3 regions of the Vibrio apostichopi genome follow, and region 2 is predicted to be linked to each of the others. Evidence: predicted binding sites of a transcription regulator. Region 2 holds the regulator's gene; each other region holds the start of a gene.
The links. Region 2 encodes PurR, which represses purine synthesis genes. Its sites were predicted from a motif close to TNANGNAAACGTTTNCNTNA; they were not measured.

Region 1: the regulator PurR is predicted to act here: its motif matches at 1,537-1,556, upstream of QUF19_RS10220 (phosphoribosylaminoimidazolesuccinocarboxamide synthase).
Region 3: the regulator PurR is predicted to act here: its motif matches at 1,937-1,956, upstream of metK (methionine adenosyltransferase).

Annotation. Positions count from the first base shown of each region.
Region 1 covers NZ_AP028067.1:2,294,608-2,298,826, reverse strand. Annotated here, with positions in the region: gene QUF19_RS10225 (transporter) at 1-143, shown strand, start outside; gene QUF19_RS10220 (phosphoribosylaminoimidazolesuccinocarboxamide synthase) at 335-1,438, opposite strand; gene QUF19_RS10215 (SulA-like leucine-rich domain-containing protein) at 1,728-2,135, opposite strand; gene QUF19_RS10210 (hypothetical protein) at 2,513-2,701, opposite strand; gene QUF19_RS10205 (tetratricopeptide repeat protein) at 2,867-3,982, opposite strand; gene QUF19_RS10200 (YiaD family glycine zipper/OmpA-like lipoprotein) at 4,141-4,219, opposite strand, start outside.
Region 2 covers NZ_AP028067.1:2,492,375-2,496,593, forward strand. Annotated here, with positions in the region: gene torR (two-component system response regulator TorR) at 1-588, opposite strand, end outside; gene torD (molecular chaperone TorD) at 877-1,524, shown strand; gene purR (HTH-type transcriptional repressor PurR) at 1,842-2,846, shown strand; cyclic di-GMP riboswitch class I at 3,017-3,102, shown strand; gene QUF19_RS11085 (TfoX/Sxy family DNA transformation protein) at 3,230-3,820, shown strand; partial or broken gene QUF19_RS11090 (IS3 family transposase) at 3,936-4,219, shown strand, end outside.
Region 3 covers NZ_AP028067.1:3,306,566-3,310,784, forward strand. Annotated here, with positions in the region: gene tkt (transketolase) at 1-1,756, opposite strand, end outside; gene metK (methionine adenosyltransferase) at 2,134-3,288, shown strand; gene QUF19_RS14680 (DUF2189 domain-containing protein) at 3,657-4,219, shown strand, end outside.

The DNA of each region.
Region 1 (4,219 bases), 200 kb from region 2:
AGCTAGCAAAGTTAGAAGGGATCAATGAGCTAAAAGTTGTGATGCCATATTCGCTGGAAGATGAGCAAATTGAGTACATAGAATCACGCAGTCATTTGGTGATTGCAGATAACTCTGGTGAAGAGTTTACTATCAAGCTTTGATCACCAACCAAACTGTGATCATCAACTAAGCTTTGATTACCAACTTTCACAGTTCACGATAGTCATTCAATAGCTTTAATGAAATCTACATCGTAAAAAGGGCCTCAATATTGAGGCCCTTTTAGTATCTAAAATTTGTGCTTACTAGCTAGATCATTAACTTATCAGCTTTCTAGCGTGCGATTGGTCGACTAATCGATTAGTCCGTAATCGGCACGAAGCACATCAATGATTTCTTGCTTCGGATTGTCGCTTAATACAATCTCGCCACCGGTGATTTTCGCTGCGATATCAAGGTAAGTACGAGAAAGAGACATCAATGCATCCAAAGGTAGTTCATTGTCACGAGCTAGAGCTTCACGCTCTGGCATGCGTTCTTTGTTCAACAGAATGTCCGCATCAGGGAAGTAGTTGAGTAGGAACTGACGGAAACCTTCTTTCGAGTTCTCGACGATGTTGCCTTTGTTGTACTCTTGAGTATCCCAAATACGAGATGAGTCTGGAGTACCGACTTCGTCCATGTAGATCAGCTTTTCTTTACCTTGAGCATCGTTCACGTAGCCGAACTCAAACTTGGTATCGACAAAGGTTTGATCGACGTTTGCGAGTGCTTGGCTAATTACGTTGAAGCCTTCTTTTAGAAGTTTCTCGTAATGCGCAATGTCACTTGCTTGAGTAAAGTTGAACGCTGCGAAGTTGTCTTCAATGTTGTTGCGAGTGATGTTCACATCGTCAGCTTCTGGTACACCAGGAATCCCTTTCAAAATCCCTTTTGTAGAAGGCGTGATTAGAAGCTCAGGTAGCTTTTTGTCTTTCTCAAGGCCTTCAGGCATCTCGATACCGCAGAATTCACGTTCGCCGTTCGCGTATGCACGCCACATAGATCCTGTGATGTATTGACGACAAATCGCTTCGATCATGACTGGGCGAGCTTTTTGTACAATCCATACGAATGGGTGGGGGATATCAAGAATATGACTGTCAGCAAGGCCGTTGTCTTTAAACAATTTGAACCAGTGGTTAGAGATAGCATTCAGAGCTGCTCCCTTACCTGGGACACCTTTAAGATTACCTTCACCACGCCAAATACAATCAAACGCAGAGATACGATCACTGATCACCATGATGGCTAAAGGCGCATCTGGCGCTACATTGTAGCCTTTCTCTTTAATTAGTCGTTGGCTATCTTCTTCAGTTAACCAGTAGACCGAACGAACCTTGCCACTGTGGACAGGTTTGTCAGTACGGATTGGTAGGTCATCATTTACGGCAAGAACTTGATCAGCAAGGCTCATTTAGACATTCCTATCTTTTATCAAACGTCATACAGAGAAGTGCGGTGTGCACATGATTAGACGGGCATTATACCCAATCTATTATTTGCTTCCAGATAAAAAGCAAACGATTGCTAATTCTATTGATCAAATAAAAACCCCCGCCTAACTATTCGCTAGAAAATTAGCGAATTGTAGGGCAGGGGAAGGCAGTCTGTTGAGCTGTGTTTTGGCGCTATGTTTATTAGCTAAAAGATTGAGCTATGTTTCTGAGCTAAATGGTTAAGCCAAATTGCTAAGCGAGGTTAGCTTAGTGAATACGCTCTGAAGTTTCATCAATGAAGAACACTTCGCATTGAAAGCGTTGGCCTAACGTTCTTAGGTATTGTTGGCTGAATGAGTCGATAGACGTACTTGCAACGATTGCGCTCGCGTTTCCTGAGCGTATTGCTTTCTCGACGGTCTCTACTTCATTCATTTGGTTCGACGCTTTCATATGGATAACACGCTCGCAGCAAACATTGTGTTGCTTAAGCTGCTTAGCTGATGGTCTTGGCGTTTGAGCAGTAAACAGCAACCATTGATGTTGATTGGACAGCAACGCCATTCTTGCGAACAACGCTTCCTCGTTTGAGTTTTTGCTTTTACGAGAAACTGATGTAAATGCGCAGTGAACTAGCGGGCTAGAGTGTTGGGCTTTAACGTGTGCTTGAATCATTTTGCTGTCCTTATATACATGCTGTATGTGTATACAGTAGTTTTTGTTGCTTATAAGATCAAGCGGTTTTTGTGGGATTATTGGTCGTTTTCTTCCGGTTTAGTAAGTGTTTTTTAATTAAGCTATTGATATTTTAGCAAAAATTGAATTTGACTGATTTTTATATTTTGTCTCATAAATTGAAAAAATGTGATTTCTATACAGGTGTATACAGTAGTTTTTACAGAAAAGTACTGTATACACCTGTATAGAAGATAAGAAGATAAGAAGATAAGAAGATAAGAAGATAAGAAGATAAGAAGATAAGAAGATAAGAAGATAAATCCCAGATACAAAAAAAGCGCCTTGGGCGCTTTCTTATATTTCAACGGTGTTACTTATCTCAGTGTCGCTTGGGAGAGTTTTGTTCTCATTTCCATTTCACCAATATTGAACTGGCGAACATCAATGGTTGCAATATCATTGCACTCTTTACATGCATGATGACACTTACCATCTAGGTAGTCGTGCTTTTTTACTAGGCTTGGCTTTTTGCACCAATCACAAACGCCTTCTATTGTGAACATATTTTCTCCTCACCTGTTTAAGTCAGGTGTATTTTCGGCGCAAATTATGACACAAGTAAGACCCATTAGTTAATAGTTTGTTACCCGTTTTTGAGAGGGGGATCGATTGCAACACTAATAAAATCGGTATCTTTGCGATCTTGGAAAATGAACATGTGTAGTTGTTTACGGTTTTGTAACATTTTGTAAAATGGTTTTTAGCGCATTGTTCAAACGTTTCATTTCTTCGTCACATCCTTGACCGTCAGGGTGATAGATTTTAGATAGTTGTTTGTATCGAATCTTAATGCTTTTTTGGTCAGGAATAGAGCTAGGTGTGTACCCAAATAGAGCGCAGGCTACTTGCAAGGCATTCAGACCTTTGTTGTTTTTCTGCTTCTTTAATTCGTTATAGATGGTTTGAAGCTGGCGCTTTTGCTGCTTAATGGTGAAGTCTTTCGCGTTAAGTTGCGCTTCAAGTGTCTGTTGCTGCTGATTCAACTCACCAGATTTCAGGATCTGTCGCTTTCGCGATATAACCAGAGTCGCGCTGATACTCACTATCGCAATCAAAACGGCCAGCACTGCGCCAATCATATAGTCAGAGCTGGTTAGATTAGAGCTGGAGAGGTTAGAGTGCTTCGCTTGGTTAGATTGCATTTGGCTAGATTGCGCTTGCTGAGATAGCACCTGACTGGTGTCTATTTCAGAGTCGATGCTGTCATTGAGCTGTTCAATCGAAGAGATTTGCTTGGCACGCTGTTGGTTGAATTGTGCTTCTAGAACACGGATGTAGCCCTCTTCTGCATTCGGGTTGTCTTTTAAGGCCGCTTCATACCATAACTGCGCCGCATCTAACGGTTGCAGTAGCTCTTTATCTAGTGAGGACTCATAGATCTTTGCCACTTCATTGGGAGCGCGTTTGTTGCCTTGTAGCGCCGCTTTGATGAACCATTCCAAGGCGAGTTTGTTATCTTGCTCGACACTTGTTCCTGCCAAGTACCATTCACCCAGTTTAAATTGCGCATCTGGATTGCCGTTATCCGCTGATTGTGAGTACCAATAGAGTGCATCATCGATGTTTTTAGGCACGTCAGTCCCCAGTTCATACGATTGGGCTAATTGATACTGAGACCTTGAGTCTTGAGGTTGTCGATCTTGAGGTTGTAGAGCTAACGAAAGTTCAGCACTGCTTTCAGCATGAACGAAATGTGGGACGAACAATTGTACCGTGGAAAAGACTAGGGCTAGAAATAGAGTTCTAAGAAGTGACGATGACCGGAAGTTGGATAAGATAAGCAAAAGAATAAGTCTCGTAAAAAAGCCCAGTGCCGATGTATCAGTATGAATACGCTATGTGGCTGAGTGTTAAGTCGTAACGCTTAAAATAAGCGATACGAATGACAAGCAACTATATAGTGGTTAATTCAATAGATAAAGGTAACTGGGCTTTAATCGTGCTACTTAAGTGGCAAGATTTGAATTTCTACGCGACGGTTACAAGCACGACCTTGAGACGTGTTGTTGTCACATAGAGGG
Region 2 (4,219 bases):
ATCCACTCGGTGGCTGATCATGTTCAAAATACGTTCACGACTTAACACTTGGTTAGGGTAAGAAGAAAGCGCAACGAGCAGCTCATATTCTGCTTTAGTCAGCTTAACTGGCTCACCGTTTTTACTTAAAGCACGACGAGGGATATCAAACGTCCACTCACCAAAACGAACCACAGATTCGTCTTCTGCTTCAACTGTCGCACCAACCGCTGTTTTACGAGCAGCAGCAATACGCCAAAGTAAGTTTTTAACTCGAACTAATAACTCGCGAAGTTCGAAGGGTTTAGTAACATAATCGTCTGCGCCCATTTCTAGGCCTACAATTTTGTCGATGCTATCCGTGCGTCCAGTAACTAAAATAATCCCAATGTCCGATTGACTGCGTAATTCGCGAGTTAGCATCAATCCATCTTCGCCTGGTAAGTTGATGTCTAGCATAATGAGGTCAACGTTGTTTTCTTCCAACACGTTTCTCATTTGAGCGCCGCTTTCCGCTTCACTCACTGTGTAACCTTCGTTCTGGAAATATCCAACCAGCTTACTGCGGGTTACCACATCATCTTCTACGACTAATACGTGATAGCTCATCTACACCACTTTTCTTATTTAATAGTTTCAGTAACCATTCTATTCATAACTAGTAACAATTCTAGTGGTACAGCAGATAAAAGCGAGAAACATGAATCTTTTTTGATACAAGACAATCTAAAACCTTGCTATTTATCGTCCATCGCAATTCAATATAGGCATTACGACTAACGAGTCACTTTGCGTTTAGCAAATAACCTTGTTATTGAGCCTTGGTGTGCTTATGCCCAAATGACTTCACGATGCTTGGGTATATAAACATCACAAGACTAAATCAGGATCTATGAAATGAAAGATACGAAAGCATTCAACGAACAAAGAGCTGAAATATACTGGTGGCTATCAAGCTTGTTCGCTAAAGAGCTCACACAAGAAGAACTCGATCACTACCACTCTGTTGAGATTCGTTCTTTTCTGACTGGTTTAGGCGAAAACGAAACACTTAAGCCTGCGATTGATAAACTGGTAGACGCATTGAACCGTCTACAAACACGTGAAGATGCCCAACTAGAACTGTCTGCTGACTTCTGCGATCTATTCTTAAAGACAGATAAACATGGTGCTCTACCTTACGCTTCAATGTATATCGGCGAAACGGGTCTGTTAAACGACAAGCCAGCCAAAGACATGGAAGACATCATGGCTAAGCACAACTTGGTGGTAAACCAAGATCTAAAAGAACCAGCCGACCACATTGCTATCGAACTTGATTTCCTTGGTAATCTCATCATCCGTTCAAATGAAACTGAGCTTGAAGAAGAATTAGAAAAATCGTTCGCTGTTCAACAACAGTTTATTGAACAACAACTTCTTACTTGGGTACCAAAGTTCAACGCTAGATGTCGTGAGATCGATTCATTCGGTTTCTATGCATCGGTTGCCTCTCTTCTCGTTGCCTTCTGTAATCTGGACACTCAGTATTTAGCGGGTGAATAAGATTCGCTGATGATTAAGTAAACAAATTCAATAAAATGTGACAATTCACCCAGATTTCTGGGTGAATTTTATTGCGAGTAATTTCTAGTCAGTCTAAAATTGTGACCGCAAACGATAAAATATGAAACATTCACGAAATGCTATGCTTATTTAAGTTCAGAGCATTTCGGTGTTAAGACAAGCCGCTCAATAGCGGTTTTTTGTTTTTTAGCACTTTAATACCCCAAAGAGCCCTACAAATTTAAGCTCTTAGTTAGGTAGCTTAACGGCTACTTTATTCCGTACTTTGGGAAAGTAGCTTCTAATAGGATAAAACCATGGCCACGATAAAAGATGTCGCTCGCTTAGCAGGCGTATCAACTACCACCGTTTCTCACGTAATCAACAAAACGCGTTTTGTTGCAGAAGCGACTCAAGAGAAAGTAAACAAAGCCGTTGACGAATTAAACTACGCGCCAAGTGCTGTTGCTCGTAGCTTGAAATGCAATTCAACACGCACTATCGGCATGCTAGTGACTCAATCAACAAACCTCTTCTTCTCTGAAGTGATCGATGGTGTTGAAAGCTACTGCTACCGTCAAGGTTACACTTTGATTCTGTGTAACACGGGTGGTATCTATGAGAAGCAACGTGACTACATTCGAATGCTTGCAGAAAAACGTGTAGATGGCATCTTGGTTATGTGTTCTGACTTAACAGAAGAACTTCGTGGCATGTTAGATCGCCATGCAGATATCCCAAAAGTTGTCATGGATTGGGGGCCTGAAACCTCTCAGGCTGATAAAATCATCGATAACTCTGAAGAAGGCGGCTACCTAGCAACTAAGTACCTGCTAGAACGTGGTCACACAAAGATTGCTTGTTTAAGTGGCCACTTAGACAAAGCAGCATGTGTAGAACGCATCGCGGGTTACAAACGCGCACTCAATGAAGCGAAGGTCACAACCGACGAAAAGCTCATCATTGAAGGTAACTTTGAGTGTGATACCGCTGTACTTGCGGCTGATAAAATTGCTCAGATGGAAGATCGCCCTACCGCTGTGTTCTGTTTTAACGACACAATGGCACTTGGCCTAATGAGTCGCCTGCAACAGCAAGGCATTCGTATTCCTGAAGATATTTCGGTTATCGGTTACGACAACATTGAACTTGCAGAATACTTCTCTCCACCATTGACGACGGTTCACCAACCTAAACGTCGTGTTGGTAAAAATGCATTCGAAATTTTATTGGAACGCATTAAAGATAAAGATCATGAAAAACGTGTCTTCGAAATGCATCCTGAAATTGTTGAACGAAGCACAGTTAAAACGTTAAATTAATTGATAAATCGAGTTTAATTTCATTAAGCGCACCTTTGGGTGCGCTTTTTTTATAAGCAGCCAAAATAAACCCAGTTGCATAACACCAAGATCATTAATTGAAGCAACATCACATTTTGAAATATCAGGTGTGAGCCTCATTCAACAAAAACTTTATTCTATTAAGTCAGTCACGCACAGGGCAAACCACTCGAAAGAGTGAGACGCAAAGCTTCCGGCCTAAACCACTCGTTGGTATGGTAGCGGGGTTACCGATGGCAAAATGCAGTAGTTACTAACAATTTAGTAATTTACGGCTTATTGACAATTTAATTGCAACATTTTGCTAATCTCTCGGACCTGCTTATTTGGTGGCGTAGTTCAAATACACCGAGATAAATAACATGGATAAACCGATACTAAAGGACTCAATGAAATTATTTGAGCCCCTAGGAAAAATAAAATCACGCTCAATGTTTGGTGGATTCGGGCTTTTTGCTGATGACACTATGTTTGCTCTGGTTGTAAATGACCAGCTGCACATAAGAGCGGACAAAGACACAACAAAGCAATTCGAGCAACAAGGGTTTCAACCATACGTCTACAAAAAACGTGGTTTCCCTGTCGTCACTAAGTATTTCGCATTGCCGGAAGGTTTGTGGCAAGACCAAGAAAAAATCTTGCAACTTGCTACGACGTCTCTGGGTTTTGCTAAAGAAGAGAAAGCTGAGCAGTCTTCTGCTAAGCCAACTCGACTAAAGGACCTCCCTAACCTTCGACTGGCTACCGAGCGTATGTTGAAAAAGGCGGGGATCGATTCCGTAGAATGTTTATATGAATCTGGCTCTGTAAACGCATTTAACGCCATCAAGGAATCGCATGCTTCCTCAGTCAGCATTGAGCTGCTTTGGGCGCTTGAAGGTGCGATCAATGGTACTCATTGGTCTGTAATACCGCAGCAACGTCGTGAAGAGCTTATCAGTCGCGTCAATTAATATTGTCAGTTCAAACTATCTACATAACTAAGCCGCATTCTTGCGGCTTTTTTTATAAAAGTTGTACCGTCCTAAATATGGTTGACACATTTCCAACATGAAATTGGAGAGTGTCATGAAAACAACAAGTAGACGTACTCAACGAGATTATTCTCTTGCCTTTAAATTGGCAGTCGTAAGCCAAGTTGAAAAAGGCGAAATGACTTATAAGCAAGCTCAAGAACGTTATGGGATCCAAGGTCGCTCTACCGTTTTAGTTTGGCTTCGCAAACATGGTCAACTAGATTGGTCTAAAGGAACAGAACAATCGAGAGCGTTAGGAGCGACTATGTCAAACTCTTCCTCAACTCAAACCCCAGAGCAACGAATCAAAGAACTCGAGCAGCAATTAGAAGAGAC
Region 3 (4,219 bases), 810 kb from region 2:
TTGCAGGCATCGATACTACGCGTACTTTCTTGCCTTCAGCTGTTAGTTCAGCAGCAGCGCTAACCGCTAGTTCAACTTCAGAACCCGTCGCGATAAGGATAAGCTCTGGTTTGCCTTCGCAATCTTTCAGGGTGTAACCACCCTTAGCGATGTTTGCCACTTGCTCTGCATCACGATCTTGTTGTGCAAGGTTTTGACGAGAGAAGATAAGTGCAGAAGGACCATCTTTGCGTTCGATTGCCAGTTTCCAAGCAACAGCAGACTCAACTTGGTCACATGGACGCCATGTGCTCATGTTTGGGGTCAGACGTAGAGAAGCGATCTGCTCAACCGGTTGGTGAGTCGGACCATCTTCGCCTAGGCCGATAGAATCGTGCGTGTAAACTTGGATGTTCTGAATTTTCATCAGAGCAGCCATACGCATTGCGTTACGCGCGTATTCCATGAACATTAGGAACGTTGCGCCGTATGGTACGAAACCACCGTGCAGAGCGATACCGTTCATGATAGCCGTCATACCGAATTCACGTACACCGTAGTGGATGTAGTTACCAGAGAAGTCATTTGCTTCAAGAGACTTAGAACCAGACCACATAGTCAGGTTAGAAGGCGCAAGGTCAGCAGAACCGCCCATGAATTCAGGTAGCATAGCACCGAACGCTTCTAGAGCATTTTGAGATGCTTTACGTGATGCGATGTTTGCAGGGTTAGCTTGAAGATCAGCAATGATTGCGTTTGCTTTCTCTTCCCACTCAGCTGGAAGTTCGCCGTTAGTACGACGTTTAAACTCTGCTGCTAGCTCTGGGTGAGCGGCTGCGTATGCGTCAAACTTAGCATTCCAAGCCGCTTCTTTCGCTGCGCCCGCTTCTTTCGCATTCCACTCAGCTGCAATATCAGCTGGGATTTCGAAAGGACCGTGTTCCCAACCAAGTGCCGCTTTAGTTGCTGTGATTTCATCAGCGCCTAGTGGAGCACCATGACAGTCGTGCGTACCCGCTTTGTTTGGAGAACCAAAACCGATGATAGTTTTAGTACAGATAAGTGTTGGACGAGGATCCGCTTTAGCCGCTTCAATAGCAGCATTGATAGCGTCAGCGTCATGACCATCAACCGCTGGAATTACATGCCAGCCGTAAGCTTCAAAACGCTTAGGTGTATCGTCAGAGAACCAACCTTCAACTTCGCCATCGATAGAGATGCCGTTGTCATCCCAGAAAGCAACCAACTTACCAAGACCTAGCGTACCCGCTAGAGAACATGCTTCGTGAGAGATACCTTCCATCAGACAACCATCACCCATGAATGCATAAGTGAAGTGATCGACGATGTCGTGGCCTTCTTTGTTGAACTGTGCAGCCAATGCTTTCTCAGCCATCGCCATACCAACAGCGTTAGTGATGCCTTGACCTAGAGGACCAGTAGTCGTTTCGATACCAGGAGCGTAACCGTACTCTGGGTGACCAGGAGTCTTAGAGTGCAGTTGACGGAAGTTCTTAAGGTCTTCAATTGAAAGCTCGTAACCTGCAAGATGAAGCAGAGAGTAAATCAACATTGAACCATGGCCGTTAGACAGAATAAAACGGTCGCGGTCAGCCCACTCTGGGTTTGCTGGGTTGTGGTTCAAGTGACCACGCCAAAGAACTTCAGCGATGTCAGCCATACCCATAGGTGCGCCAGGGTGGCCTGAATTTGCTTGTTGAACGCCATCCATGCTAAGTGCGCGAATTGCATTGGCTAGATCTTTACGAGAAGGCATGTCTGCTCCTGAGTACATAAGCGATTTAAAAAAGAGATTGATGCTAAAATTTTCATTTTTATTAGCGCGGGTATTCTCTCAAACGACTTTAGCGACTGCAAACGTTTTACTGGCATTTTAACGGTCATTTTTCGCAATTTTCGAACATTTACATCACTTAGGAATGCCTTATCTCGACCGATACGCAAACGTTTAGTTATGACATATCATAAAAAAGAGCTTGTAATTCGACCGCTGGAATTTAGAATAGCCGTCTAGATGTAGAAACACCTACAAAATATACTGTATTTAATGGCGGCGCTTCCTAGCTTGCGACGCCTGAAATTATTTGCATTTAACTATTTGCAACTAAAAACTAAACTAAAAGTGGAGCTCTCATGGCTAAGCACCTATTCACTTCTGAATCTGTTTCAGAAGGCCATCCAGATAAAATTGCAGACCAAATCTCTGATGCTGTTCTTGATGCCATCTTGGAACAAGATCCAAAAGCACGTGTTGCTTGTGAGACTTACGTAAAAACCGGCATGGTTATGGTTGGCGGTGAAGTAACAACGTCTGCATGGGTTGATATCGAAGAAATCACTCGTGAAACAGTTCGTGAAATTGGTTACGTTCATTCTGATATGGGCTTTGACGCTGACTCTTGTGCTGTACTAAACACAATTGGTAAGCAGTCTCCAGACATCAACCAAGGTGTTGATAAAGCTGATCCTAAAGATCAAGGCGCAGGCGACCAAGGTATCATGTTTGGTTACGCGACTAACGAAACACCAATCCTAATGCCAGCTCCAATTACTTACTCTCACCTTCTTGTTAAGAAGCAAGCTGAAGTACGTAAGAGCGGCAAACTTGACTTCCTTCGCCCAGATGCGAAATCTCAAGTTACGTTCCAATACGACCAAGGTAAGATCGTTGGTATCGATGCTGTTGTTCTTTCGACTCAACACTGTGATTCAGTAACAACACCTGACCTACGTGAAGCGGTAATGGAAGAGATCATCAAGCCAGTACTTCCTTCAGAGTGGATCAACAAAGACACTAACTTCTTCATCAACCCAACAGGCCGTTTTGTAATCGGTGGCCCAATGGGTGACTGTGGTCTAACTGGTCGTAAGATCATCGTTGATACCTACGGCGGCGCAGCTCGTCACGGTGGCGGTGCATTCTCTGGTAAAGATCCATCAAAAGTTGACCGTTCTGCAGCTTACGCAGCTCGTTACGTTGCGAAAAACATCGTTGCTGCTGGCATGGCTGACCGTTGTGAGATTCAACTGTCTTACGCTATCGGTGTTGCAGATCCAACATCTATCATGGTTGAAACGTTTGGTACTGAGAAAGTAGCTCACGAAATCATCATTGAAGCCGTTCGTCAAAACTTCGACCTACGTCCATACGGTCTTCAAGAGATGCTGAACCTTCTTCAACCTATCTACAAGCAGACTGCAGCATACGGTCACTTCGGTCGTGAAGAGTTCCCTTGGGAAGCGACTGACAAAGCAGCAATGCTTGCAGACTTTGCTGGCCTAAAATAATTTAGCCAAAGCAAATCACTTCTTTAAAGCCCTTACTTGTTAGTAAGGGCTTTATTTTTATGTACTTACCTCTCCCACGCTAATCTATCCACCTTTCAAAAGACGCCTTTACCGTTAACCACTTAGTATAAAAACCCGCCGATAATTTGTGTTTTCGAACACTACTGACAATAGTTAAGGTAACTCCTAGGCGATCAAGCTCACATTTAACTCAAAGTAATTCAGTCTGATAGCTCTCGTTAAATGCACGCTAGAACAATAACTGGGACGAAAAAGAGCAATTTAGCTCAACACCATAACTCTCACAAAAGCCACACCGATGAGCCTTATGGAACTATAACTAGGACGTTATTTAACTAGGGGGATATATGCCTCGTACTGTACACCCATCCGAACTGAACGATAAGAAACACAAGGTCAGCGATCAGGATTACGCTCGCACCATTCCTTGTAACCAAGTAAGCATATCCGCCCCTTTCCATTGGTTATCGCTTGCACTACATGACTTAGTGAGAATGCCAATAATCAGCGCATTTTACGGATTGTGCTTCATGGCCGCGGCCATCGCCATCGTGCAACTAGTGCAATGGCAAGGAACACACCTAGTCGTCATGCCAAGCTTGATAGTCTATATGTTGATAGGACCATTCCTTGCTTTGGGTTTATACGATGCGAGCTGGGAAAGAGAGAAAGGACATTCACCAAGTTTGTTCCACTCAATGAAGGCGATTACTCGCAACTCCACGCACCAATGGGCTTTTGCGATTGTGTTGATGGTGGCAATGATATTTTGGATGAGGATTGCTGCGTTATTGCATGCACTCTACCCTTCCGTACAAGGCGCACCATTAAGCGAGTTTGCGCCATTCCTTATTACTGGTTCGGTGATTGGATTAGTTATCGCGAGTCTCATATTCAGCATCTCAGCATT